DNA from 3 places in the Gracilibacillus sp. HCP3S3_G5_2 genome. Region 2 is predicted to be linked to each of the others. Evidence: riboswitches for the same ligand, from Rfam matches in the RefSeq annotation. Region 2 holds a riboswitch; each other region holds the start of a gene.
What was found. A riboswitch is a leader RNA that binds a small molecule or an ion and turns the genes downstream of it on or off. The one in region 2 is predicted to bind S-adenosylmethionine.
Positions count from the first base shown of each region.

Region 1: another riboswitch for S-adenosylmethionine. It lies ahead of ACTNEP_RS12010 (acetyl-CoA C-acyltransferase); the one in region 2 lies ahead of ACTNEP_RS19665 (methionine biosynthesis PLP-dependent protein).
Region 3: another riboswitch for S-adenosylmethionine. It lies ahead of ACTNEP_RS05595 (5-methyltetrahydropteroyltriglutamate--homocysteine S-methyltransferase); the one in region 2 lies ahead of ACTNEP_RS19665 (methionine biosynthesis PLP-dependent protein).

Region 1 is NZ_JBQHXU010000007.1:143,467-153,568, forward strand. Features, by position in the region: gene ACTNEP_RS12000 (AraC family transcriptional regulator) at 1-170, opposite strand, end outside; gene ACTNEP_RS12005 (GNAT family N-acetyltransferase) at 576-1,118, shown strand; SAM riboswitch class I at 1,216-1,331, shown strand; SAM riboswitch class I at 1,498-1,602, shown strand; gene ACTNEP_RS12010 (acetyl-CoA C-acyltransferase) at 1,681-2,850, shown strand; gene ACTNEP_RS12015 (acetoacetate--CoA ligase) at 2,844-4,775, shown strand; gene ACTNEP_RS12020 (thiolase family protein) at 4,775-5,935, shown strand; gene ACTNEP_RS12025 (Zn-ribbon domain-containing OB-fold protein) at 5,932-6,339, shown strand; gene ACTNEP_RS12030 (sodium:solute symporter family transporter) at 6,441-7,937, shown strand; gene ACTNEP_RS12035 (LytTR family DNA-binding domain-containing protein) at 8,406-8,873, shown strand; gene ACTNEP_RS12040 (DUF3021 domain-containing protein) at 8,863-9,276, shown strand; gene ACTNEP_RS12045 (ABC transporter ATP-binding protein) at 9,303-10,102, shown strand, end outside.
Region 2 is NZ_JBQHXU010000020.1:11,298-21,399, reverse strand. Features, by position in the region: gene ACTNEP_RS19695 (ABC transporter ATP-binding protein) at 150-1,649, shown strand; gene ACTNEP_RS19690 (ABC transporter permease) at 1,642-2,697, shown strand; gene ACTNEP_RS19685 (ABC transporter permease) at 2,698-3,621, shown strand; gene ACTNEP_RS19680 (sulfite oxidase-like oxidoreductase) at 3,639-4,301, shown strand; gene ACTNEP_RS19675 (nucleoside phosphorylase) at 4,301-5,014, shown strand; gene ACTNEP_RS19670 (aminotransferase class V-fold PLP-dependent enzyme) at 5,185-6,351, opposite strand; gene ACTNEP_RS19665 (methionine biosynthesis PLP-dependent protein) at 6,353-7,438, opposite strand; SAM riboswitch class I at 7,643-7,746, opposite strand; SAM riboswitch class I at 7,912-8,012, shown strand; gene ACTNEP_RS19660 (anion permease) at 8,211-9,308, shown strand; gene cobA (uroporphyrinogen-III C-methyltransferase) at 9,268-10,017, shown strand; gene ACTNEP_RS19650 (hypothetical protein) at 10,041-10,102, opposite strand, start outside.
Region 3 is NZ_JBQHXU010000003.1:111,805-121,906, forward strand. Features, by position in the region: partial or broken gene ACTNEP_RS05550 (ComE operon protein 2) at 1-98, opposite strand, end outside; gene ACTNEP_RS05555 (helix-hairpin-helix domain-containing protein) at 170-757, opposite strand; gene comER (late competence protein ComER) at 835-1,656, shown strand; gene ACTNEP_RS05565 (PH domain-containing protein) at 1,765-2,130, opposite strand; gene ACTNEP_RS05570 (diguanylate cyclase domain-containing protein) at 2,144-3,688, opposite strand; gene ACTNEP_RS05575 (H-type small acid-soluble spore protein) at 3,891-4,070, opposite strand; gene ACTNEP_RS05580 (hypothetical protein) at 4,125-4,322, opposite strand; gene ku (non-homologous end joining protein Ku) at 4,423-5,271, opposite strand; gene ligD (DNA ligase D) at 5,373-7,112, shown strand; gene ACTNEP_RS05595 (5-methyltetrahydropteroyltriglutamate--homocysteine S-methyltransferase) at 7,266-8,372, opposite strand; SAM riboswitch class I at 8,475-8,563, opposite strand; gene ACTNEP_RS05600 (lamin tail domain-containing protein) at 9,172-10,102, opposite strand, start outside.

The DNA.
Region 1 (10,102 bases), on a different contig from region 2:
CGTCGACGAATATATTCAGACAGTGGTACACCTGCTAAAAAAGAAAACATCCTTTTAAAATGGTACTCCGAGCATTGCGCAATCTGTGCAACCTTTTTAAAGTCAATTGTCCTTGTCAAATGCTCCTCCAAATAGTCAATCGCTTCATTCATTTGTTTTAAAGAATCCATTTACGAAACCTCCCATTAATGAAAGAGTAACATAGCAGAAAATCATGCTCCTCACAATCTGTGCACGATTTTGTGAGTTGTTTTAATGTCTATTTTATCAGGGTACTAAACGTCTGTAAGCCTCTATTAATCATAGTCTTACTTTATCAGAGGTGACAAGCTATAATAACGAAATGATCAATCGTGTCAAAGATAAATAGAAAGTAATGAAAAAAGTAAGCCGTTCGGTTAGTAAAGCCGTGTCCGAGGAAAGTATTTTGACGAAGCGATGATATAGCATTGATTTTACTTTATATTCCATTATTTTGCCCATTCCACTTTTGGGTGAATTTTTTAAAAAAGTACTAGCATACAACTTCCCCTTCTGTTAAAATATTTTCAATTTACTAATTGGGGGGATGTAACTTGTTTGTAAACAGACTTGATGAAGATTTAGCCTTGAAACTAATTGATTTGAGAGATGCAGAAAAAGTATTTGCATTAACTGAAAATTCAAGAGACTATTTACGGGAATGGCTACCTTGGGTTGATACAACCTTAAAGGTAGAAGATACAAAAGCTTTTATTCAATCAAGTATAAAAGGGTTCGCCGACAATAAGAGTTTAACGACAGTCATCTTATATAAAAATGAAATTGTCGGGGTTGCCGGTTATAATAGCATTGACTGGTCCAATAAGATTGCGTATATCGGCTATTGGCTTGGTGCCGAATACCAAGGAAAAGGAATTATGACAAGAGCAGCGAAAGGATTAACAGATTATGCTTTTCATGAATTAAAATTAAATAAAGTAGAAATTAGAGCTGCGGTTGACAACCAAAAAAGCAGAAGTGTCCCTAAAAGGCTGGGATTTGTGGAAGAAGGGCATATCAGAAGTAGTGAATGGTTATACGATCATTATGTTGATCATATTGTATACGGAGTTTTAGCTGAGGAATGGCTGAAATAGTATATAAAATATTGTCGAAATATATTGACAATTTTAACGAAAGCATGCTAAAGTGTAGTATATTACTTGGATTTAAAAAATAAAATATAATAATCTTGTCTTATCAAGAGAGGTGGAGGGACTGGCCCAAAGAAGCCTCGGCAACCATTAAGTTTTTTACTTAATATAGGTGCCAATTCCATCTAAGTAGATTTTACTTAGAAGAGATAAGAGATTCCTAATGTTCATTTACGTCTCTCTATCTCTATTTGTAGGTAGGGAGATTTTTTATTGTTATAAATGATTTTGTTGCTTGCATCTATTTCTTCTCCTTGAATAATTGTAGATGGAAGGAAGCGAGCAAGTTAAGCAGTGATTCGCTAAAAAATGAATAGGTGATAGCTTATCAAGAGAGGTGGAGGGACTGGCCCAATGAAACCCGGCAACCATTAAGCAATGCTTAAAAGGTGCTAATTCCAACAGGAGAAATCCTGAAAGATAAGAAGAGCAGTTAAGCCCTCTTTTTATCGAAGAGGGCTTTTTCATTTATCGAAAAATTTATTTGAAAAAGGAGTAATCTCGTATGTCGATTGTTATTTTAGACGGTATCCGTACACCTTTCGGGAAATGGAACGGTGCACTCTCAGAATTTACAGCTGTAAATTTAGCGAGTATGTCATTGAAATATTTAATCGAGAAATATCCTATGATTCCATACATAGATGGGGTATTGTTAGCACAAGTTATTCAGGCTGGCCAAGGACAAAATCCTGCAAGACAAGTTGCACACGAAGCAGGACTCGACTCCAACACACCAGCAATCACACTTAATAACGTCTGTCTTGGGGGAGTTGCCACTGTTATTGATGCGGTTCGTCGCATTAAATTAGAAGAAGGTAGTACGTATATTGTTGGTGGTTTTGATTCGATGTCAAATGCTCCCCATGTTATCCCTACTCGGTCGATCAAGGGAATGGGACACCAAACAATAACAGACACACTACTACATGATGGACTGTGGTGTTCTTTAAGCAATCAATCAATGGGAGTATTAACAGAACAATATAATCTTGTATACGACATTGGTCGTGAAGAACAAGATCAATTTGCCGCTCTATCTCAGCAAAGAGCAGCAAAGGCGTCTGAACAAGGTTTATTACAGGACGAAATCCTACCGATTGATGGAGTGTTGACAGAGGATGAAGGAATCCGGCCAGAGACAACAGTAGAAACATTAGCAAAATTAAAACCAGCTTTTACGAAAGGTGGAACCATTACAGCTGGCAATGCTTCACAAATGACAGATGGGGCTAGCCTTGGTGTTGTGACAACATTAGAGCAAGCCCAACAAATGGAGACAGAACCACTTGCTTATATCATTGATTGGGCTGAAACAGCTGGTCCAGATACTAGTTTACACACGAAACCAGCAGATGCCATCCAAAAGATATTAGCTAACCAGAATTTGACAGTAAATGATATTGATTTATTTGAAATAAATGAAGCATTTGCAAGCGTCGTAATTGCCAGCTGTCAGAACCTAGCTATTGATTATGACAAAGTAAATATAAATGGAGGAGCAATTGCAATAGGACACCCGCTTGGAGGCACTGGCTTCCGTTTAATCGTAACCTTGGCACATGCTTTGAAACGACAGGGTGGGGGGAAAGGAATCGCTGCTTTATGTGGTGGCGGTGGTCAAGGTATCGCTATACTTATTGAGGTAGTAGAGGAAGGTGGAAAACGATGCTAACGGAGACAATGGTGAAAAAAAGCGCTGTATTATGGGAACCTAAAGAGAAGGATATTGAGCAAACACATCTTAAAGCTTTTGCTAAATCTGTCAATCAACCACTGTTTCCTTATGAAAGGCTGCACCGCTGGTCGATTACAAATATTGGAGATTTTTGGTCTGGAGTATGGGATTATGCCGGGGTTATCGGAGAAAAAGGTAAAACAAGTTATGTCCCAGGAGACTCAATGGCTGATGCAGTCTTTTTCCCTGATGCTAGTTTGAATTTTGCTGAAAATCTATTAAGAGGTAGAGATGATCAAGTTGCTGCCTACCAAGCAGACGAGAACGGTGTAACATCACAAATTAACTTTAAGGATTTACGAGTACAAGTAGCAAAAGCACAGTATAGCTTACAACAGCTAGGCGTGAAAAAAGGTGATAGGGTAGCTGGTATTACTACTAATAATATTGAAGGACTCGTTGCACTACTTGCAGCAACCTCGCTTGGCGCAGTATGGACGTCTTGCTCTCCCGATTTTGGTGCGAAAGGAATTATTGATCGGATTGGTCAAGTACAGCCGAAAGTTCTGTTTGCAAATCTTACCTATCAATATAAACAAAAACCTTTTGACATTTCAGAAAAAGTACAAGAAACAGTTGAGCAGATTAAAAGTATCAAGCATGTAGTAACGATTGCGGGAGAACTAACGGATGCCATAACATGGCAATCTTTTATGGATAATGATGCAAAGACACCTCAATATCAACGAATCGGCTTTCGTGAACCTTTATATATTTTATATACATCAGGTACAACAGGATTACCAAAAGCAATTGTCCACTCTGTTGGTGGAACATTATTACAACATGTCAAAGAACATCAATTACATTGTAACGTTCACGCTGAAGATGTGTTGTTCTGGTATACCAACACAGCTTGGATGATGTATCCATGGCTAGTATCTGGACTTGCAAGTAATGCAGCTATTTTATTATATGATGGTTCACCAGTGTTACCCGACAATCCGACACATTTATGGGATATTGCCGAAGAAATTGGACTTACTCACTTTGGAACCAGTCCAAAATATTTAGATTCATTAGCGAAGGCTAATGTTGTCTTAAAGGAGCAATACTCATTAGCTTCCTTAAAAAGTATTCTTTCCTGTGGTGCACCACTGGTGGCGGAACAATATGACTGGGTATACGAAACGATTAAAGAAGATCTTTATCTAGCATCTATTTCAGGTGGTACAGAGATTATCGGATGCTTTGTGATGGGTTCACCTGTTCATCCTGTCATTCGTGGCGAAATCAGCTGTAAAGCATTAGGTATGGCTATGGAGGTTTTGGATGAACGTAATGCACCTGTCTATGGGCAAAAAGGGGATCTTGTATGTACACAAGCTTTTCCGAGTATGCCACTAACATTCTATGGTGAAGATGGAGACGAACGTTATCGTAACAATTATTTTGCTGATAGACCTGGTATTTGGACACATGGCGATTTTGCGGAGCAAACGATTGATCAATCCTTTATCATCTATGGTCGTGCGGATACAGTTCTTAACCCCGGTGGAGTGAGAATTGGGACAGCGGAGATTTATCGTGTTGTAGAGCAAATAGAAAAAGTAAAGGATTCGATTGTATTTGGTTTACCGTGTGAAAATGATGAAGAAGTTGTTTTATGTGTAGTAACAGAGCAATTAACAAAAGAACTGGCCAAATATATCCGCCAGCAAATACGGGAAAAAGCATCGCCTAGACATGTGCCAAGACGTATTTATCAAGTCAACGAGATTCCCTATACGATCAATGGCAAAAAAGTAGAAGGTGCAGCAAAAACGGAAGCAATTGGCAAAGTAGTAAAGAACAAAGCTTCCATTAGTAATCCGAAAAGTCTACTAGCATTCACAAATATCAAAGAAAAGGAGTGCTACTAATGGTAAAACGACCGAAAGGAGCGATAATTGGTATCGGTGAATTAAAGCCGGTACGTTATTCTGAGGGGAAAACGACTTTAGCTTTAATAGCGGAATCTGTACGCCTTGCATTAGCAGATGCCGGAATAACAAAAGAGGACATAGATGGACTGTTAGTAGGCCCACAAGTTGGCGAAACACCACAACACGTTCCAGCAACAGTGTCAGAATATTTAGGCATTTCACCTAAGATGTCCAATACGGTAGATCTTGGAGGTGCAACAGGAGCTGGGATGGTTTGGCGTGCCGCAGCTGCGATTGAGGCTGGGATGTGCGAAACAGTAGTATGTGTTCTCGCCAATAAAAACGAAAAAGGAAAGGCACTACGTTCCCCAAACCGAAATCCGATTCGTGAATTTGATGTTCCGTTTGGTGCCTCAGGTGCAAACACTTCTTATGCATTGCTAAAAAGAGAGCACATGGAAGTGTATGGCTCCAAACAAGAGGACTTTGCCAGAATTGCTTATTGGGCTAGAAAAAATGCATTGAAAAATCCGAAAGCCATTTTTTATAATCAACCGGTTGAGTTAGAGGATATCTTGCAATCACCCATGATTGCTGATCCACTCAGGCTTTTAGAAATCGTCATGCCATGTGCAGGTGGTGCGGCAGTAATCGTTACTTCCGAAGAAAAGGCAAAGCAAGCTAACAATAAAGCCGTCTATCTTAAAGGAGCAGGCGAAAAAATTACGCATCGTGCGGTCAGTCAAGCGCCAACTATTGATCAGTTACCTTTTTCCTATTCCATCCCACATGCCCTACAACAGGCAGAGATTGAAGGAGAAGATTTAGATTTACTGTCCCTGTATGACTGTTATACAAGTGTTGTAGCCGTGCAGCTTGAAAGTATTGGTATTTGTAAACCTGGTGAATTTGGTGATTTTGTCAATAGTCACACTTTTGGACATGATGGTGATTATCCGCTCAACACACATGGCGGACAGCTAGGCTTTGGACAAGCTGATTTAGCCGGCGGGATGTCACACGTAATTGAAGCAGTCGTCCAATTGCGTGGTGAAGGTGGAGAACGCCAAATTCCCAATCCGAAATACGCGCTCGTTACAGGAAATGGAGCGACGTTAAGTGAAACAACTGCTTTAGTACTAGGAGGAGAACAATGACGAACATATCATTTCCAGAGCCAACGATTACAGCTATTAGTAAGCCTTTTTGGGATAAAGTCAATGAACAACAATTCTATCTACAGCAATGTGATGATTGTTCTCAATGGATTTTCTATCCACGTGCTCACTGTCCACATTGCTTTGGATTGAATTTGACATGGAAGGAAGCTTCAGGGCAAGGGAAATTAAAAACATGGAGTATCATACATCGCGCTGGCCATCCTGCCTGGCAAGGGCGAACACCGTATGCTGTTGGGATTGTCGAATTAGCTGAAGGACCTTGCTTGCTAACACATTTGCTAATCGACGAACAAGAAATATGCTATCAGTTACCAGTAGAAATTTCTTTTCAGCAATTAAATGAAAGACTATTGCCATTTTTTCAGAAGAAAGGGGATTAAGCGATGATCTATACCTATCTTATTCTAGTTATCGTGTTTTGGATTATTGGTTTAATGATATGGAGTAAGTTTTATAAAAATAATTAAAGGTGGTTGTAAAGATGTTAGCGGAATCTAGTCTACTTCTATGGACTGTTATTATATTATTAATTGCTTATTTTGGCGTTGTAACGTGGATTGGTAAGAAGGGAAGTGCACATAGTAAATCAATGAATGGATTTGCTACTGCTAGGGGGAAAGTCAGTCCGTGGCTGGTAGGTGCCAGTTTTGCTGCTTCTTATTCTAGTGCAAATCTATTTATTGGTGTTCCTGGTTTAGCTTATCAGCATGGTACATCTGTTTTATGGTATACATTAGGTTGTTTCGGTGTATCGTGGATTGGGCTTTTAATTTTCGCCAAAACATTTTGGCGCTATGGGAAAAAATTCGGTAGAGTTTCCACGGTACCTGAGTGGCTAGGTCGTAGGTATAATTCTAAAACTTTACAAGTCATTGTATCACTATTAATTTTATTCAATGTCTATTATATTGTTGGTCAAAATGTCGGGCTTGCCACTATCTTTGAAACAGTTATCGGCATTCCGTATTTTTGGGGGATTATTATCGGGGTAGCGATAACGATACTATACATCGGACTTGGTGGAGCATTCGCTCAAATGATTACAGACGGTATTCAAGGAGTGTTTATGGCTTTTGCTTCTATTCTTATTTTTATCTCCTTTTTTTGGACAATTGGTGGCGGTCTAAATGTATTCGGGGAATTAACTAACCAACTAAATGCTGTAGATCCTAATCTGACAACTTTTGTTGGGGTAGATGGTCCATATAATAGTGTGCTTGCAATTATGGCGGTTCAATTTCTATTATTCAGCTTTATTTTAATGCCACACCTGTTAAATAAAATCTTATCTATTGAGACAGAAGAAGAGCTTGCGCCATTTACTTTATCTTCGGGAATTGTGTTATTTGTGATATCCACTTTGATGGTACTAGGAGGATTAGCAGCACGTGTACTTTTCCCAACATTAAATAGTCCGGATTCAGCGATTCCGATGTATGTGATTGAATCGTTCCCAAGTATTATTGCGGCGATCATGATCGTTGGGATTATTTCTGCGATCCTATCGAGCACAGACAGCTTGTATTTAGGAGTAACAACAAGTATCGGGAACGATTTCTATCGAGTGTTAGCTCCAATATTTAAGAAAAATCTCAGCAAGGAACGATTGGAATCTCAATCGGTTAAAGTGGCGAAAGGCTCGCTTATAGTAGTTGGGCTCTTGTCGTTATATATTTCTTTGGAAAGACCAGATTCCTTGTCTATCTTAATTCAATTTAGCTTTTCCGCGATTATTTCAGGAATTTTAGCACCAATCACATTAGGCTACTTCTGGAAAAAGGCTACCAACTATGGTGCAATTGTGGCAGTTATCACCGGTGCAGTGTTGTATGTTGTATTTACCCAATTTAATCTCATCGAAAATATTTATCTTGCAATGTTCTTTGCTTCACTAGCTTCGTTTGCGGTGATGGGAATCATTGGTTGGTTAACTGCTACAGAAAAACACGCAAAATTAGTACTTAAGAAAACCGGATAATAATTATATACAAAGGGCTGGGACATAACTGAATAGGTAGAACGAGATCCGAACAATCTGAATGAAGCGAAGTATTTTGCTGGAGCTGTATGTGTATTCAGACTTTAATGTTCGGATTTTTCCTATCTAATTACTCTTTTGTCCCAGTTTTTTTATATTAAATGCTTTTCTCCGTCAACATGTGAAATATGGTATTATGGAAGTGCATTCATTTCAATTCCTATCCATTTTAAGAAATCAGCTTTCCTGACGAGAATATGGAAGTGAACAAACAGGTGGCTGATCAGCATAGTTAATCAGTCACTTTTTATCACGGTGCTAAACGACTGTAAGACCTCCACAGAACTTAGTCTCACAAAAGCATCTTATTCTTCCAAAATCACCTGTTATTCCATTTTTTATGCAACTGATGAAATATTTTCCCAAGTATTAATTAATATATAGCATAATACAAAAAGGGGAGGAACAATGAAAATAAAAATCGATATTGACCCAAAGTATGAAGATGATTGTCATGTAACCATTCATGCGAAGGAATGGACCAAGGAAGTTGAGGAACTTGTCCAGTTACTGCAGAAGAAGCAGCCTAAGCGTTTGGTAGCAGTTCAAGGAGATCGATCGATTTTAATAGATCCAGAGGAGATTGATTTTGTTTTTGCTAGAGATCGAAAAGTATTCGCATCTGTTAATGGGAACTGTATGGAATTAAAAAGGAAATTATATGAAGTAGAAAAAATGCTGAGTGTTGCTGGATTTATCCGTTTTTCGAAATCGGTTGTTGGGAATATCAATCAAATCGATCGCTTTGAACTATCCTTTAGCGGAAATTTGTGTGTGTATTTTAAATCAGGAAGCAAGGAATATGTGAGCAGAAGAAAGTATGTCCATGATTTAAAAGCACTGATCATGGAAGGAGGCAGGTCTCATGATCTTTAATGCCTTTAAAAGAATATTATACGGTGTTGCAGCTGGAAGCTTGATAACCTTCATGGTGTTATCCTTTCTAATCATTCAAGATATTCATTCGACGATACAAGAAATTTGGAAGCATTGGCTTGCAAGTATGCTGATCGGTATTTATTACAGCTTTGCCTCTATCATATTCGAATCCGAAAGATGGAGCCTGTTGAAACAGACGGTAATTCATTTGACTTTAACTATCCTCATTTTTTTCCCAATATCATTTGTGGTAGGTTGGATTCCTTTTAATCCATTATCGATAGTGATTGGTTTAGGTATATTTTTAGCATTTTATTTCATTACATGGACTAGTATGTATTTCTATTATAAAAGCATGGAAAGGTCCATGAATGAGCTGATAGACAGAGAGCAAAAATAAAATCATTTTTCATTAGGAGGTATTGGATGATTGATGTCCACGGAGTAAGCAAAGAATATGGCTCTACTAAGGCATTAAACAATTTGAATTTTCAAATTGATGAAGGCAACTGTTTTGGGCTAGTTGGTCCGAATGGTGCAGGTAAATCTACTTTTATGAAAATATTGGTTGGGGTTTTGCAACAGTTTGACGGTGATATCCAGGTTTTTAATCATTCGATAAAAGAGGATCGGAACGTGGTAAAAAAATTTATTGGATATGTACCACAGGATATATGTTTAGAAGAAACCTTAACGGCCAAAGATAATTTGATTTTTTTTGGGAAGATGTATGGTTTATCCGGCCAATATTTACGAAAGCGAATTGATAGAGTATTAGAACAGATAGGCTTAAGTGAAAAAGCCACTCATAAAGTAATGGAATTTTCAGGAGGAATGAAGCGACGTTTAAATATCGGATGTGCGATACTTCATGAACCCTCTATAGTTGTATTGGATGAGCCAACTGTAGGAATCGATCCACAATCAAGGCATTCTATTTTCTCGCTTATTCAGGAATTAAAGGATTTAGGAAGTACGATTATCTATTCCAGTCACTATATGGAAGAAATAGAGCAGATCTGTGATAGCGTAGGATTTATTGACAAAGGCATGCTTGTAGAGCACGGTACAATGAAACAAGTGCTAGCTAAACATCGTAATGCTTCTATTTTTGTAGCGGCCGAAGAAATCAGCAAAGAGGATTTGTCAGCTCATGGAATGATAGTTAAGAAGAAAACAGGTTTTATTGTAAATAGTGATGATCCTCTTTATACAATGAGCAAAAT
Region 2 (10,102 bases):
GCTAAAGGTCGCCCACGGAAAGCCGAAGTGTTTTGCCGAAGCTGTATGTGTACGCAGACTTTAGTGTTCGGATTTTTCCTATCTGATTACTCTTTTGTCTCACCTCTATTCTTTTTCAAAAGATTAGTTATTCGAAAGAGGGTGAGGATTTGTTAGAACTCCGTGGTATTACAAAGAAATATGGTGAGTTTATCGCTAATCACCAAATTAATTTTTCACTGGAAAAAGAGGAAATACATGCGATTGTCGGGGAAAATGGTGCAGGAAAAACGACTTTAATGCGAATGCTGTATGGCATGGAGGAGCCTACTTGTGGTGAGATATTTGTGCATGGTAAAAGACAAACTATTGCAAGTCCAAATGACGCAATTGCATTAGGAATTGGTATGGTACATCAACATTTTATGCTTTTTCCTCCATTTACAATTGCAGAGAATGTTGTATTTCATCATGAACCAAGAAAGAGTTGGCGATATGATCGCCAAAAAGCTGTAGAAGAGGTCGATCAGTTAGCAAAGAAATTTGGCATGCAAATTAATCCTGCACAAAAAATAGCTGATGCTCCTGTCGGGATTCAACAACGTGTAGAAATTTTGAAAGTTTTGTATCAAGGGGCAGATATTATCATTTTAGATGAGCCTACCGCTGTTTTAACACCATTAGAAGTAAAAGATTTATTAAATAGTTTACGAGAATTAGTGAAAATGGGCAAGAGTATTATCTTGATTACACACAAATTAAAGGAAGTGATGGATGTTGCAGATCGTGTAACTGTATTACGCGATGGAAGAGTAACGGGAACATTGAAAAAAGAAGAAACAGATACAGAAGAGTTGTCGCGATTAATGGTTGGTAGAGAGTTAAAGAAAAAAGCATTACCTGAAAGAACCATTGGTAACGCGGTATTGGATGTGCAAAATCTTCATGTTAGAGAGTCAGAGGATAAATCTTTGTTAACTGACATCTCTTTTAAGGTTCATCAGAGTGAGATAGTAGGAATTGCAGGTGTATCCGGAAATGGACAATCCGAATTAATACAAGCCATAAGTGGACTTCTGAAGATTTCTGAGGGCTCGATTCGTTTGAATGGTCAAGAAATGGCAAATCGTTCAGTAAGAGATATCAGAGAGGCAGGACTTTCTCATATACCAGAGGATCGTTATTTATGGGGAGCCGCTAAGACTGCTAGTTTAGTAGATAATATGATCATGACGGATTTCCGGAAGAAACCTTTCCAGCATAAGGGAGTTTTAAACCTAGGACATATTCGGACGTATGTTGCGAATAGTTTAAAGCGATTCAATGTAAAGGCATCCTCTATTGACATGAGTGCACAATACTTATCTGGAGGGAATCTGCAAAAGTTGATAGCCGCACGAGAAATTCAAAAAGGTGCACCTTTTTTATTGGCAGCTGAACCAACTAGAGGTGTTGATATTGGTGCGATGGAATTTATTCATGAACAAATAATGGATAAACGTAATAATGGTGATGCAGTATTACTTATTTCTTCTGAATTATCCGAAATATTAACACTAGCCGATCGTGTCTTCGTTATGTTTGAAGGCAAAATAGTAGGAGAATTCAACAGAGAAAACGTAAGTGAAGAGAAGCTAAGCTTACTGATGGCAGGTGGAACATATGAATAAGATAAAAATGCATATGTCCGGTATTATGCAGCCACTATTCGCAATTTTTGTCGGACTAGCAGTTGGAACGATTGCCATTATCTTAGCTGGCGAATCGATCATTACAACGTATCATGAAATGTGGAAAGGAGCATTCGGTAGTCTTTACTTTTTATCCAACACACTGGAACGGGCAATTCCGATTATATTAGCAGGTTTAGGGGTAGCATTTGCTTTCCGTGCTGGTTTTTTTAATTTAGGTGCAGAAGGCCAGCTTGTAATGGGAGCAGTTACAACTGCAATTGTTACTGTCTATCTGCCGTTTCAAGGTTTTCTTAACATGGTGATAGCAATTGGAGCCGGTATGCTAGTAGCTGGGTTATTATCTTTTTTTGCGGGATGGATGGAGCAAAGATTTCATATTAATCTCTTAATTTCTACTTTATTGCTCAACTATATTGCAGTCCTTTTTGCAGGATACTTAGTTAGTGAGCCTTTCCGGGATACTTCCAGTGCTGGTGGGGTTCCACAGTCTGTTATGGTAGAGGAATCAAGTCGATTACCTAAATTATTCGAAGGAATGAACGTTCATTATGGCTTTGTTGTCGCGATTCTGTTAACGATTTTACTTGCGTTTGTGATAAAGCGTACCACATTTGGTTATGAAGTAAGAATGCTAGGTCAAAACGTTTTCTTTGCTCAATACGGCGGTATTAACCGTAAAAAAGTAATGTTTATTAGTATGCTTATCAGCGGAATGTTGGCAGGGCTTGGTGGAAGTGTAGAAGTGATGGGGATGCATTATCGTTTTATCGAAGGTGCATTAACAACACCACAGTTTGCCTGGACGGGATTAATGGCAGCATTATTAGCCAATTCGAATCCAATCGGTACATCGATAATAGCTATTTTCCTAGCGGCCTTAGATACAGGGTCACTAGGAGTGGAACGAAATACAGATGTCCCTAACGCGATTTCTGATATTATTCAAGCTGTTTTAATATTATTTATTTCTGCTAAGTTTACTTTTGCGTTTGTTAAATCAAAAAAGAAAGAGGGGAAGAAATAGATGGAGAATTTATTTGATTTGTCATTAATCAATTCGACTATTCGAATGATGGCCCCTCTTTTATTAGCTGGCTTAGGTGGAGCGATTTGTGCTAGGGTTGGAATTTTTAATGTTGGACTTGATGGATTAATGCTAATGGCGGCATTTATCGGAGTAGCAGCTAATGTGTTTACCAATAATATTTGGATTTCTTTATTGATTGCCATTATTGGTACGGTGTTATTTTCTTTATTGTTTGGTTACATGGTCATTCATTTACAAGCAAATATGATTGTTACCGGTATAGCGCTTAACTTTCTTGCGATAGGCGTGACCACCTTTGCACTTAGAACCATATTTGATGTGCAAGGTGCCTATTACAATAATGAAATGAGCGGATTACCTACTTGGAGAATTCCAGTTATAGAGGATATTCCTGTTGTAGGAAATCTACTTTCAGGTCAGACACCTGTCGTTTATATTGGCTTTGCTGCAACGATTGGCATGTATATCTTTTTAAAGAAAAGTATTTTAGGTTCTCATTACGATGCCGTAGGTATTAACCCGATAGCAGCCAAAAGTCAAGGCATCAAAATTAAAACTATTCAATATCAAGCTATTATTATTTCGGGTATTTTATGTGCGTTGGCAGGAGTTCAGTTATCACTTGGCCAAGTGACAATGTTTAGTGAGAATATGACAGGTGGTCGCGGCTTCATTGCATTGGTAGCAACGATGTTAGGTCAGTCTAATCCAATCGGTGTATTCTTATCAAGTGGTTTATTTGGATTTACGGAGGCTATTAGTATTCGATTACAAGGTTTAAATATTCCAACCAACTTTACTTTAATGCTCCCATATGTCATTACTATTTTAGCAATGTTCGTTTTTAAAGACAGAAGCCAACTGAGTGATTTAAAGAATAGTCAAAGTAGTTTAAGATAATTACAGGAGGGATCACAGTGAAAAAAGCAGATCGATTAAAAAAAGCTAAAGTACCACCTCGCAATGAGAAATACGGAGACCGCTTACCACCTGGTCAGACATTAACTAAAAAATTTCCGATACTTCATGAAGGAGAAGTACCCGAGTATGATATCAAAAAGTGGTCATTAAGAGTATTTGGCGAGGTAGAGGAAGAAAGAGTATTTAGTTATGATGAACTGATGAAATTACCACAAACAACAATCGTTCGTGATATTCATTGTGTAACGAGATGGTCTAAATTTGATAATAATTTCACTGGTGTTAAGTTTACTGACTTTTTAAAAGAAATTGGTGTAAAAAAGAACGCAAAACATGTAATGGTGTACGGTGATTATGACTATGAAAGTAATATGCCGCTAGAGGATTTATTAAAAGATGATATTTTAATTGCTCATAGCTATGAAGGCCAGCCATTGACTCCGCAACATGGTTTTCCATTTCGCTTAATTGTACCGCATTTATATTTCTGGAAAAGTGTAAAATGGATCCGTGGAATCGAATTTATGGAAGAAGATCGAGAAGGATTCTGGGAGCGGAATGATTTTCATAACTATGGAGATCCGTTTAAAGAACAACGTTTTTCTGTTGAAGATGCTTATATGCCAGAAGATGAATGGCAAAAGAAGGAGTATGATTGATGTATTTACCTAATTTAAAAGTAGAATCCGATCAATTACCCAAAAAAGCAATTGTGTGTGGTGACCCTGATCGTGCTGCTTTAATTGCTGCATCATTAGATAACCACCAGCTTTTAAGCAAGAATCGTGAGTATTATACGTATGTTGGGTATTATAAAAAACAATATATTGCTGTTGTTAGCCATGGAGTAGGCTCATCAGGAGCAGCTGTTTGTTTTGAACAATTGATTCAAGGTGGCGTAGAAGAACTGATCAGAGTTGGTACTGCAGGCTCTTATCAACAACAAGTAGAACCGGGTAGTCTGGTTATTAGTACAGCTGCAGTAAGAACAGATGGTTTGACCAGTCAGATTGTGCCATCGGGCTTCCCTGCAGTAGCGGATTTATCGGTTACCAACAATCTATTAGCAGTAGCAGAAAAAATAAATTTCCCTACGTTTTCTGGTATTACATTAACATTGGATGTTTTTTATCAAGGGGTTACCCCATTTCCACATCAGCAATATCAAGCAGCAGGAGTAGTAGCTGTCGAAATGGAAATTGCTGCTTTGTACACGATTGCTAGTATTCGTGATGTAAAAGCAGGAGCTATTGTTGCTATTGATGGATATGCTGATGCTGATTTATCAAAAGACTATAATCCTCACACTGATCAGATGAAAAATGCAATGGATAAAGCAGTGGAAATAGCTTTGTTAGCTTTAACAAACTAACAGGTAAAAAACATAAAAGTATAGATAATTTTTATCCCCGATGTCAGCGGATAGTAAGTTTCTTGTAAAAGAACCTCGAAAAACTGCGAAGTGCCTTTCTTCCATTCTTGTGTAAGAGTGGAAGAAAGATATCACTTGTTCGCTGAATTATCATGAAATAGACAGTTTTTCTACCATACGCCTGTTTTTACTGATAAGGCATTTTTAAAGTCTTCGATCAGGTCTTCTGTATTTTCAATCCCGACAGATAAACGGAAAAGACGTTCACTTATCCCTCTAGCTTCTCTTTCCTTCATCGGCATTGCCGCATGTGACATTGTAGCTGGATGAGATAAAATCGATTCAACGGCACCCAAGCTTACGGCAAACACAGGAATCGATAATTGATCGACGAAGTGGTGGGGATCGACACTATCTTTTAACAGAAAAGATAATACAGCTCCTGGACTGGTAGATTGCTTGGCATGTATCGGTGCACCAGGATGGTGATCCAAGCCTGGATAATAGACATGTTCAATTTCATCATGAGAATGGAAAAATTCTGCTAGCATCCTTGCTGATGACACACTTTTGGAAAATCTCGGCTCTAATGTTTTCATTCCTTGTATTAATTGATAACAATCTTTTGCACCTAGAATAGCACCAAACGTGTTTTGGACGAATTTCAGTTTAGCAGCAAGCTCCTCATTCTTTGTAACGGCTAACCCTGCAACAATATCGCTATGTCCTGATAAAAATTTAGTAGCACTGTGCAACACGATGTCAACACCGAGATCTAATGGCTGTTGATGCAATGGAGTCATAAATGTATTATCTAAATAAGTTAAACAATTATACTCTCTTGCTAGCTGAACAACTTTATTAATATCGGTAATTTGTAATAAAGGATTTGCCGGAGTTTCTATGTAAATCACTTTGGTATTTGGTTGAATAGCTTTTTCTATTTCTTCAGGATTTGTCATATCCACAAACGTATGTCCAATCGAGAATTGCGTTAATAATTGGGTAACGAATCGAAACGTACCACCATAGACATCCTTCGAAATGATAATATGATCTCCTGCCTCTAACAGCATAAAAGCAGAGGATATTGCTGCCATCCCTGATGAGAATGCAAATCCATCTGTTCCGTTTTCTAATTTGGCGATAATAGTTTCTAATTGATCACGTGTCGGATTACCTGACCGACTATAATCATAATCACCCAATTTATTAAAGTGTTGTTGGTGATAAGTAGAGGATACGTAAATGGGTGGATTCACAGCTCCGGTATGTTTTTCATGAAAGCCTTGTTGATTGCCACCATGTGAAAGTGTTGTTTCTTTTGACTGTTTCATTTTATTCTCCCCCTAATGCTTGTGTTATGTCGCGTTTTAAATCATCTACATTCTCAATTCCAACAGAAAAACGTAGCAATGTATCACTAATTCCACGTTTGTTCCGCTCTTCCTCCGGAATATCAGCATGCGTTTGTGTAGTTGGATAAGTGATAAAACTCTCTACTCCTCCAAGACTTTCGGCAAACGAAATTACTTGCAACTGTTCCAAAAAGGGAGAAATTAAAGTATTATTTACTACACGAAAACTGATCATCGCACCTTTTCCAGGATAAAGAACTTCGTCTACCTGTGGTAATTCTTTTAAAAAAACGGCTAACTGTTGAGCATTTTGCTGCTGTTGTGCTAAACGAAGTGACAATGTTTTCATACCTCTTATTAAGAGCATCGAATCCATGGGTGATAATACAGCCCCTATGGCATTATGAAGATAGGTTAATTGATCACCTAAGTTTGCATCTTTTACAATGACAAGGCCTGCCAGTACATCATTATGTCCTCCTAGATATTTGGTAGCAGAATGAATGACAATATCTGCACCTTGTGTTAAAGGCTGCTGTAAATATGGTGTGTAAAAAGTATTGTCCACGATTAGCAGCAGCTGATGTTTTTTGGCAAGTGTGGCTAAATTCTCAATATTTATTTCCATTAATAGTGGATTAGTTGGAGTTTCGATGAAAATAGCCTTTGTATTTTCGTTTATATGTTGTTCCATTTCTTTTGGATTGGCATATACTGGTTTAATGTTATAAGACGCTTGAAAATGCTGAAATAATCGATAGCTTCCTCCATAAATGTCTTCGGATACGATAATTTCGTCGCCTTGTTTGAATAAGGAGAAAACTAACTGAATGGCAGCCATCCCTGATGAGCATGCAAATCCTTTTACACCTCTTTCTAAAGTTGCAATTGCCTCTTCGACAATTTCACGCGTCGGATTTGCAGTTCGAGTATAATCGTAACCAGTTGATTGTCCGAGTGAAGTGTGTTGGTACGCTGTTGAGAAATAAATGGGTGCTTCTACTGCACCAGTACGCTGATCTTTACGGTTTCCTATTTGTGCAAGGATCGTTTCAATATTTTTCATTTAGCAACATCCTTTCGTAAAAAGCATAGAGTGCCTCAGTTGAAACATAGTAAGGTATAAGGCTACCATTTTATCAATTTGCAAAGCTAAATAGGGAAGCCATCTAGTTTCGGCACTCAGAGCTCGGAGATTTCTGTTTATCTTTTTTTCTAATGAAAAAGAGGCCTTCGATAAGTAGAAGACCCCTTTGATTAAGGTTGCATTCTCTTATCTTCGGTAATGTACCTTCTGGATTTAGCACCATACAATGCATATTGCTGGTTGCTGAGGTGTCATCGGGCCAGTCCCTAAACCTCTCTTGATAAGATATTTAATTTATATGGAAATTTAATACAATCATCATATAATAAAAAGGAAATAATTACAAGGTTAAATGTTAAAAAATAATTATTTGGAATCTATTGACAATTATGCAGGAATGACTTATATTATGTACAACATTAAAATTTGGAAAAAAATGAAAATATAATATTGTCTTATCAAGAGAGAAGGAGGGACCTGGCCCTGTGAATTCTCAGCAACAGGCTGAAAAGTACTGTGCTACATCCAGCAGGTTTTTCTTGGCAGATAAGAGGCAAACTCCTACTTCATCGTCAAGTAGGAGTTTTCTGTGTTTATATAAATAAGAAATACTGGCCAGGAATATGTAACTTCGAGTGCAGTCGCAAACTTCCATGCGAGTGTCTGCATTTTTATTACATTAATCCGAGTTTTCCTATTGGTATATAAGTAATGGAGTGATAGGATTATAGAGGAGAAAGTTGGGATCTGAATGTTAGTTATCGTTGCTATTTTAGCTGCTTGTCTCTTTGCATTTAACATTGGTGCAAGTGGATCAGCAGCTAGCATGAGTATTACGTATGGTACTAAAGTAATCAGGCGACGTAAGTATGCCTTGATTATTGCTGGATTAGGTGCACTTACTGGTGCAGTCCTTGGTGGACAACATGTTACCAATACTTTAGGGAAAGGTATTATCGCTGAGGAAATCTTTGACATTAAGGTTGCCTGTATTATTTTATTAGTTTCGGGTGTTACATTATTAGTCACTAACTATATCGGAATTCCTTTGTCTACTAGTGAAGTCACCGTGGGCGCAATAATTGGAGTAGGATTAAGTTATCAACAATTACATGTCCATAATATATTGATAATAGTCTCTTTTTGGCTCATTGTACCTATTGCAGCCTTTATGATTACCCTAATATTTGAAAAAGCACGCAAAGCACTTTTACGAAAGGTTAGCTATCGACCTCCTTTAAAACTGTTAACATTATTATTATTATTAACTGGTATACTTGAAGCTATAGCAGCTGGTATGAACAACGTCGCAAATGCTTTAGGTCCATTAGTTGGTGCAGATATCCTTTCGATGGAATGGGGATTACCATTAATGGCTCTAGTGGTAGCTGCCGGTAGTATTTTCTTTGGTGGGCGTGTGTTAGAAACGAATGCAAAAAAAATTACATCACTTTCTTTAGGTAATGGTATTGTGATTTCTGGTGCTACTGGGGGATTGGTGCTAGGGGCTTCGTTATTAGGAATACCGATACCAATGACACAAGTTACAACGTCAGCGATAGTCGGGATTAATGCAAGCAACCAGTTAAAAAATGTCTGGAAACAAAAAATAATACACCAAATAGCGAAAGTATGGGTTACATCACCTATTGTATCATTAGTTATTGCATTTGCACTGACAGAGGTAATGGTAAAACAAAAATATGATCAAGTTGTATTATTAACATTAACTATTTTAGCCACTTATATATTAGTGGGATTACGAGAAAAACCAGCAAAAGCGATTACAGAAAAAGGATGGGATCAACATGGGGAAAGTGTATTTAGTGGGAGCAGGACCAGGAGATGAAGAATTAATAACAGTGAAAGGACTACGGGCAATACAAGAAGCAGATGTCATCCTGTACGACAGATTAGTGAATCCATCTTTACTGGATAATGTCAAAGAAGGAGCTGAATTGATCTTCTGTGGCAAACAACCTCGAAAGCATGGAGTGATTCAAGAGAAGATTAATGATCAACTTGTATATTATGCACAAGAAGGGAAGGTTGTAACACGATTAAAGGGTGGAGATCCATTTATTTTCGGTAGAGGTGGGGAAGAAGCGCTGCATCTTGAACAGAACAAGATAGCGTACGAAGTGGTACCAGGCATCACCTCTGGAATAAGTGCTGCCGCCTATGCAGGGATCCCGCTTACGCACCGTCATGTGAGTGGATCGGTAAGTTTCATTAATGGATCTAATCCAGAAACTAAAACTGATGAACAATGGCGTCATATTGCCAACGGAGCGGATACGTTATGTTTTTATATGGGAATCAAGAAGTTTCCGGTTATTTGCGAAAAGTTAAGGAAGGCGGGATTAAGTGAAACAACTCCAGTATCTATCATCCATTGGGGCACACTCCCACACCAAAAAACAATTGTTGCTGACTTAGAAACAATTACAGATAGGTTACATGAAATCAGCAATCCTTCTTTAATCGTCATTGGAGAAGTTGTTCGTCTTCAGAAGCAGATTAATTGGTATAAGGAGTCAACTGAAGCTTTGACCTAAAGAAAAAATGACTAGTTATAAAACTAGTCATTTTTAATGGCCTTCATTAATTGTACTTGATCTTTTTCCCAGTCCCATTGAGGAT
Region 3 (10,102 bases), on a different contig from region 2:
ACAATTGTCGCCCCTACCATTAAACGTTGACAGGTACTTCTTAAAGCTAACAAATGACTTTGTGCCATAAAATACTGATGCCAGGAAATCCTTTCCATTGTTCATACCCCTTTCTTTTTATCTCACATATATAAAAGTGTAACGATCCTATTGGAAAGCGTCAATAAAATCATGGTATTCGTACATATTCCTCCATTTGCTCAACTGTTTTTTGGCCAATTCCTGATACTTTGGTTAAATCTTCCAGTTTCTCGAACCTGCCGTAAGTCTCTCTGTACTCAATAATAGCAGTCGCCTTTACTTCCCCAATACCTGGTATTGTCTGAATCTCCTCCATCGATGCTATGTTTACTTTAACCTTTTGATCCTCATTTTCTATTGCTTGTTCTTGCTGCATCTCCTCTCCTTCCTCATCTATTGTCGGTATATAGATAACCATTTCGTCATATACCCGCTCCGCTAGGTTTATCGTATGTCTACTTGCATTATCGGTAAAACCTCCAGCTAATTGAATCGCATCCTCCACTCGGTCATCCTCCCTAACCTTATACACCCCTGGACTTTTTACTTCACCTTTAATATCGATTTTATATTCTATTAATACTGATTCTTCTTTTTTCAGCAAGGTCTCCACGTTTTCTTTTGGATGCTCTATAACTACCTGGTTGTCTGCCTCTACTGAAGGATCAATAACTAACCAAACCAAAATTGCAGCGATGATTAAAATAATATACCAATTTTTCGTTATCCAAGACATGTTTATCATTCCTTTATCATAGAATAGTAAAGTTGTTCATAGGATATTGTTAGAAACTATCCAGGAGGCGAGATGAAATGAAATGGGGATTAATAGGAACGGGTAATATGGGTGCAGTTTTAGTAACGGCCTTTCTTGAATCTAACGTCATTGATCAGGAAAGCCTTTATATTAATAATCGAACAATAGAAAAAGCATATGCCATCCAGCAAAAGTATCCACAGATTCATGTAGAGGAAAATATATTTGCATTAATTGAAAAAGTTGATACAATTTTTTTATGCGTTAAACCAGTAGACATGATTGATGTGTTAAGAGAAATCAAACCAATATTGGACGAAAAACAACTATTAGTATCGATAACAAGTGTGATGTCAGTGGAAGAGATTGAGTCCATTATTGATTGTCAAGTAGCACGGATGGTTCCAAGTATTACGAACTACGCTCTTGCTGGTGTAACCCTATTAACTTTCGGTGATAGAGTAGATTCATTTAGGAAAGAATTATTTATGAAAAGATGCAGACAATTTTCGGAACCAGTAGAAATTGAGGAGAATATTATGAGAATAACGTCAGACATCGTATCTTGTGGTCCTGCTTTTTTTGCATTTTTAGCAGAGAGATATATTCAAGATGCTGTCAATCAAACAGAAATTACAACGGAACAAGCAACTCAATTAATGGAAAAAATGTTTATTGGGTTTGGGAAGTTATTATCAGAGAATCACTTTACTTTAAATGAATTAATAGAAAAAGTATGCGTAAAAGGTGGAGTCACAGGCGTAGGTATTGCTTCATTAGAAAGAAATATGAACGGTTTATTTGAAGATTTGATATACCATACACATCATAAATTTAGCGAAGATAAAGAAATGATTGCAAATAAATTAAGTAATTAGTAAATTTTCGGGCACTGCATTTTACTCAGTGCCCAAAATATTGCCCGGGAAACCGCAAATTACGACTTTCTTATTCACCCTTCATGTCGTAAAAAGTAGTTTGCATGACTATAAGACATACTCTGCAATAATTTTGTCTAACTTTCGGATATCCACTTTTTTATTAAGGTTTAATTTGAAATTTCCTGATCTAGTCCACAATTCAAGCTCTGCGTTTAAATCAAACTTACCGCCATTTTCTGAAGAATACATATCTATTGATTTAAAAGGTATTGTATATATTTCCACCTTCTTACCTGTAATCCCTTGTCGATCTGCAATAATAAATCGCTTATTTGTTATCACCGCAACGTCACGTACAGTTTTATACGCAGTATGAGCTACTTCTCCTTCAATTAAAAGCTCATTTATATCAGCCGGTACTTTCACTTCTTCATAAAATGTCCATTCCATCAGTTGACTAATATCAGCCATCTTATATCCCCCTTTAAGCATTAGTCATTTGCACACGGTCCCTTCCTGCTCTTTTTGCTTGGTATAATGCTTTATCTGCTTCCTTATACATTATCTCAAAACTAACTGGCTCAACAGTAGTAGTCAATCCGATACTTACAGTAATTTTTTCTTGTTGATTGCCATCAACAAAAATAGCGTGATTCGTAAGTTTTTGCTGAAAGTAGTTAGCCAGTTCCTCAGCCTCTACAGCATCCTTACGTAATAAAACGCCAAACTCTTCGCCTCCAATCCTTCCAACAATCGTATGTTTTAACGGCGAAAAAAATTCAGTTAATATCGCAGCAAATTCTTTCAATACTTCATCACCAACTATATGCCCATATTGATCATTAAATTGTTTAAAATGATCAATGTCCATTAATAAGAAGGATATAGGTAATTCTTTATTTTCCATCACCGAATTGAACTTTTCAATAAAAGAATGTCTGTTACATATATTAGTTAATGAATCATAATGAGCTAACGTATATAATCGTTTCTCAATTAATTTCTTCTCTGTTATATCACGTAGTACAACCATGACAACATTGTGTCCGAAGCGTTCAATGGGAATAATGTTAACTTGCAAGTACATATCTACTTCGCCTAATTCCACCTTTGTTTCAAAAGAGGTGGATGAATTTTGGTATATACCAGACTGAATTCTTTTATTAGCAAATACTTGATCTACTTTTTTACCAAGAATTAGATCTGAATCCACATTAGGCATCCACCTTCTTACTAACTGAATTCCCGCCTCATTTATTTCTAAAAGGTTATACATTGGATCGAATAGAACAATTCCTTCATTTAATGATTCCAAAATTTTGTTACGAGAAACTGGCCACATTAAATTAAAATCAAAACGTTTGAAGTTAAAAACTAACAAAACACTCATTAGCGAAAAGGATAAAGCAACTTGCCCAGGAATATTTACAGGCCACAGAGTTAAAATACAAGCAATAATTAACGGAAGTAGAATCGCAACAAAAGCTAAAAAATAATTAATTCTTAGATGTGAAGGCAGTTCATACATATACCATAAAAAAGTAAAGGCCGTAATTATAGTTACAAGAGTTATATAGGAGAGCAATATAACACCCAATGCCGTTGGAGAAATCGTAATTTCAGTAAACCCCCATATTGTATGAGTTGTCACGCTGGACCGCATCCAATGATGGATATGATTAGTTAATATCAGGATTATCCCCATTAATGCAGGGACTCCTATACAACATACATATGTAATATTCTTTTTAGCATTTGGATCGGTTATTTCTCTAGCAAAACCAAAAAGGAAAACCGGACATAAAAATAATGCAATTTGCTGGATATTTCTTAACCATAACATTGCATTAAAATCATCGATGTATAGCTCTAAAGCAGATAAAATCATTAATAAACTGGAAAGAATTAAACTGATGGATAAAAATACTCGAACAAGATTGACTGGCTTTTTTAGAAGGTTAAACGATAAAAATAATATAAAAAAAGCCGTAACGATAATATATAGTGGATAAGGTTCAAACCATTGCATTACACATCCCCCGAGCGAATAACCTTTGAATTCGAAATAACTTAGTAATAATATAGATATACAATGTCACTAGTAAGTTGATCATATAATATATACTATTCGATATTAATCGGCTAATTCCTGCAAAATATTTATAAATAATGTTATTTTTTATTTAATAAAGCTGCATTCCATAAATTTAGAACAGGAATGCAGCTTCTGCTTATTGCTCATGTAATTGTTCCACTGTTACCATTAGCTTTTGTTCTGGATTTTCAATCGGATGAACGGTGACATGTCCTGTACCTTGATCGACATGTTCAATATATACTTGATCTCCATTATATGTTACATTTCGCATATCAGGTGAATCCAAAATTTCTTGTGCGCGTTGTGCATCCATATTACTATCCTCCTCCTTAATTATCGAAGATAGTTTTCTTTTTTGCCAGTAAATTTATGTGTTATTTTGATTGGTATTATTTTCTTGGCTATTGTTCTTCTTTATAATGACAGTCATAATTAGGATCATTAATGCTCCTACAGCAAATCCTCCAAGCATTCCTAGTAAAAAATTATTAAATACGAATGAGAAGACAATGCCTAAAATAAGCGAGTAAATTACTTCTATTATTATCATTCGTTTGATACTCATAAACAGTTTCTCCTTTTTTCTGCGAACTACGTACTATAATAGCACGTATTAATACTTATCAAAACAAATAAACCGGGCTCTTTAGTTAAGCCCGGGTGCATTAGTTTGCTTTTGCCTTTTGAGAAGTAGATTTCTTCGTTGTTTTCTTGCCTTTCGTAGTTGTTTTCTTTTTTCCCTTCTTTGTTTTGTTCAGTGATTTCTCGAGTGCTTCCATTAAATCTGTAACATTGTCTTTTTTTGCGGGTTCTTTAGCCGTAGATACCTCTTCGCCTTTTTTCTTCTGTTCAATAAGTTCCAATAATGCTGTGCGATACTCATCATGATACTTTTCCGGCTCAAATGTTGTCGATAACTGTTCAATTAATAATTTTGCCGTTTCCAGTTCTTTTTCCACAATATTCGTTTCCTCGGGTATATTAGGTACTTCCTGAAAATCCCTGACTTCATCAGGATAATAGATGGTCTCCATTACCAAGGTATTCTCGTAAATACGAACAACTGCGAGATGTTCCTTTGAACGAATTGTTATTTTTGCTAATCCTATTTTTCCGGTTTCTTCTAGTGCTTTACGCAATAAACCATATGCTTTTGCTCCACCTTCGTTTGGAGATAAATAGTAACTGCGGTCAAAATAAATCGGATCAATTTCTTCTAATTTAACAAAATCAACAATATCGACAGCTTTATCCTCATTTTCTTCTTTAAGTGCTTCTAAATCCTCATCTTCCAAAATAACAAATTTATTCTTCGTATATTCAAACCCTTTTACAATGTCATCTTGCTCGACTTCCTTTTCACAAACAGGACAAACTTTTTCATATTTAACAGGAGATTGGCACTCTTTATGCAAATTTCTAAGCTTTATGTCTTTATTCTCTGTTGCTGAATGAAGTTTGACAGGGATATTAACTAGACCAAAACTGATAGTTCCTTTCCACATGGTATGCATGTTATCACCTCTTTTTAAATAGTTTTTCTTTTTTAGGACATAATCATACAACAGTTTGTCAAAAATATTACTGATTAGTGATTGTAAAAGGAGTTTATCTTATGTGGAAACCGATGCTGCCAACACTTGTAGATGAAGCACCAATTGGAGATCAATGGCTTTACCAAGTAAAATACGATGGCTATCGTTGTGGATTGTATTGGACAAAAGATGAGGCCCAATTATGGAGTCGCAATAGCCACAATATCAGTTCAACATTTCCTGAAATCATTTCATGGTGTCAAGCACACACCTTCAGATTTAAAAAGTATTTACCACTATTTCTTGATGGTGAATTGGTTATTACGGTCAGTAACTATCGAACAGATTTTAGTCAACTGCAAAAGCGGTCAAGATTAAAAACAAATATCAATAGATACAGTAAAAAGCGGCCGGCAACATTTATTGCCTTTGATATACTGGAACTAAGCGGTCAAGATTTGCGAAAAAAAAACTACTTAGAACGGGATCAGTTATTATCTTCGCTTTCGGACAATTGGATGGGAAGAATTCAAAAGGCAGTTACGTTTGAAAACTTGGAAACCATCTTAGGAATAGTTGATTTACATCAAGCAGAAGGCATCGTTGTCAAAAATAGAAAAGCTCCTTATATAGAGGGAAAACGAAGTAAAACATGGCTTAAAATTAAAAATTTCCGCACCATTCCAGGAATAGTTACAAACTGGAATACCGAAAATGATTATTTCAAGTTGAGTTATTATCAGGACGAAACACTTGAAATTCTTGGAAAATGCAAAAATGGACTAGAACGCCAAGAAAAAGATACGTTAACAACCTTTATTAAGCGCTATGGTCAAAAAGTAAATCAGACAACGTGGAAAGTAGAGCCTTCCATATGCATGGATATTAATTGTCTCGATGCTGAAGCTGGGGAATTGCGCGAACCAGTTTTTCACCAATTTCGATTTGATATTGATCCGACAGATTGTAACCAAAAGACGGTTAAAGAGGGGTTAGCACAATTCCCAAAAGAGGTTAGTTTATCTCGTTTAGAAAAAGAGTTATTCCCAAATGTCACGAAATTGGATTTCCTCTGTTACTTAAGATGGATCGCACCTTTTATATTACGGGGGTTAAAGGATCGAAGACTAACAGTCATTCGCTATCCTGATGGTATTCACGAGCACTCTTTTTATCAAAAACACTTACCTGACTATGCACCTTCCTATATTCAAACAATCGCAGGTAATGATGGAGAAGCAGATATACTTTGCCAGAATCTGCATAGTTTAATGTGGTTTGGTAATCATGGTGGATTGGAATTTCATGTTCCATTTAACACGATAAAAGAAACAAACCCTATAGAAATTGTTTTCGATCTTGATCCGCCATCGTTAGATCAGTTCCCGTATGCTGTAAGAGCTGCAAAATTAATTAAAAAAATGATGGAAAATCAAGGCTTCACACCTTTTGTCAAAACTTCGGGAAGAACGGGCTTACAAATTCATATACCAGTGGTCAACATGACGTATAATCAGACAAGAACTTTAATGGAAGCAACCGCTAATGTGTTAGTTGAATCCGATCCAGAGCATTTTACGATTGAACGTTTAAAGAAAAAACGAGGCAACCGTCTTTACATTGACTATGTACAGCACGCACCAGGTAAGACAATTATTGCACCTTATTCAACAAGGGCGACTGACGAAGCAACTGTTGCAACTCCATTGTTTTGGGATGAAGTAACGGATACATTAGACCCGAGGAAATTTACCATTCACACTGTACCAACAAGAATAAAGCAAAAAGGCTGTCCATTTAATGATATGAATAACTTTTGAGCGTCTTAGTTGATTTTCTGCTACCTCATCTCGAACAAAATCTAAGCCTATTGCCAAACGACAGAAAAACCTTTACAGCAATAAATGCTATAAAGGTTCCCTCTTCGATCATCTTTACTTAATAAAACTAGGAACTAAAGAAGTTTAGGAGGATCAACCCCATATTTCTTTCGTAATTTGTACAACATACTGAAGTTTGTTCCATTGGTCTTGTTCTGTTAGGTTGTTTCCATGATGAGTGGATGCAAAGCCACATTGAGGACTTAAGCAAAGTTGTTCGAGTGGCACATATTTCGATGCTTCCTCAACCCTTGCCTTAATTTGATCTTTGTTTTCTAATTCACCATTTTTGGAAGTTATTAAGCCTAGCACCACTTTTGCACCCCCATCTGGAATGTGTTCTAGCGGCTTAAACCCTCCTGATCTTTCATCATCATATTCTAAAAAGAAACCATCTACCTTTTCTTTCGCAAACAAAGTAGGGGCAATCAAATCATAGCTGCCTTCAAAAGCCCAATTCGAACGATAATTTCCCCGACATAGGTGAGTAGTAACAATAAGATCACTCGGTTTATTTTCTAATACGCCATTTACTACTCGTAAAGCAAGATCAATTAAGAATTCTCGTGAAAATTCTCCATCATTAAATGGAATATCTGGTGAAGACAATCCTGCTATATAGACATCATCAAACTGTAAATAACGTACACCAGCATCATAAAATGCTTGAATGGCATCTCGATATGCCTGTATGACATCGCTGGCATAATCCTCAATATCTGGATAAATGCTAACATCACGGATACCCTTATTGAATAGCTGATTAGGACTTGGTATGGTTTGCTTTGCCACAGCACGTCCATCTACTAGCGCGTTAAATTCTTTAAAGTCTTTGATAAATGGATGATCAAGATTAAATGAAATCTTACCAGTATTGCGAATATTGTATCGTTCCGTCTCTTCATTTCCATTAAATATATATCCCACTTCTGGTACATATCCTTCTATTCCGTTCAAATGTTCTAAGAAATCTGTGTGCCAGAAACGACGTCGAAATTCTCCATCTGAAACAAGCTCTAATCCTACTTCAATCTGCTTATCGATGATGTGAGCAATTTCTTTATTTTCCACTTCACGTAATTGCTCTTTTGTGATAACACCTTCCTTAAAATCTTTTCTCGCCTTCAATAAATTCTCTGGGCGTAATAAGCTACCCACATGATCCGCTCGAAATGGAGCTGTTACTGTTTTTGTTGTCATATTACCTCTCCTCTAGTAAAAATGAATTTGGTTAGCATATCTTACCCAGTAAAAAAAGACCTTCTATAAGAAGAAGGCCTTTATTATAAGCTAAAGTCAATCCTCTTATCTATTGGAATTAGCACCGTGTCATACATGACTGGTTGCTGAGACATCATTAGGCCAAATCCCTCCGCCTCTCTGGATAAGAAAATATGCAGTTTTTACCATAAAGCAATCATACAACATCTCCCTGGAAAATTCAACCCTATTTTTGGAAAACTTTAGGATGTGTATAGGATAGGAGGAATGCTTGAAATCTTGCTTATCGTTTATCAAGAAAGAACTATGATAGCTTCTACATACTATTCGTTAGTAAGTGTCAATTAGTTTCTAGCACATCAAAATAGATAACTCTGTTTTTTCCTTGTTACTCAGATAGAGAAGAGGCTGGAACAAAAGAACTGTATAATCACAAAAATCCAAACGATTATTCAAATAGCGCAGGCCGATCGTTTCGACTTCTGAGGGATTAGCATGATCTAAAGATCCACTTTTGTAAAGTGATCTTCTTTGCAAAAGTTAGCTGAAGAGCATGCCCTTCGGTATAGGAAACACTGTGAAAGCTTGCTTGAACAGATGTTGACTTATGCCCTATGGGTAAAAGCGAAATGATCAGCCAGAGCGGATGCCTTCCACTCGATATCATAAGACGTAAGTTAGTGAAAAGCATCCCCTATATTGCGCAATAATATTTATTGCATCGTTCGTATTTGATGTTAAGAAAATAGGTTATGTCCCAATCTCCTCTTTTTTCTGGTTAAATTAATTTATTTTGTTTTCGTGATCTGTGTGCTCTGTAATATATGATGGCACCAGTCAGAAGTAAGATGATACTTAATGCTAAATACTGATACATGTTAGTAGCGGTATTTGGTAAATGAATCGTCTTGTTATGGAATGTATCGTCTTGGTTTCGATTTTTTTCTGATCCTTCTGCTATTTGATCTTCATCACTTTTTGATACTTGTTTTGAACCCTGTTCACTATTTCCTCCATTTGAGTCTGGTCTATGCGTCGAATCATGCTCTGTATCAGTTTGTGATTCTCGTTCATTTTCAGACTGCTCATCACGATTTTCATCTTCATTTCCAAGCTCTTTTTCTGATGTCTTATCCTTTCCTTTTACTAGAGACCAGATTGGGGAACGAGTCTGACCTGTATAATTATCAGAAACGATAGCATACCAAAAATATTGCTCTCCTTCAGTAAGCCCCTTCCATGTAACTTCAGCAATATCTCCACTTGCTAAATCCTCTACCGTACCAATTGCATTATTGGTATAAACATTAACGGCAAAACTATCTGTTGCGACACGTTTTTGTTTTGCTGTTAGATCGAGTTCAATGATAAATTCATCTTTACCTGGATATTCATCTGTATCATAGTAATGATAATCATCCAAGTATGGTGAATAAGTATTTACAAATATTCGATTATTATCCGTATCAAAATGTAACAGCCGCAAATAACCTTGTCCGCCTTCGGGACCAGCCTGATAGTTTGCTAGCATCTGATATACTTTCCTGTCAGGGTTCCCGTCACCATCGTCATCAATTTCATCAACTAATGTTTGTGCTTCATGATAATGGCCTGCTAAAACTGCCACAACATTTTCATTGGGAATAACTACTTCCTCGTATAGCTTTTCACCAAGTGGATGACGTGTACCTGTTGCCTGAAGATACTCA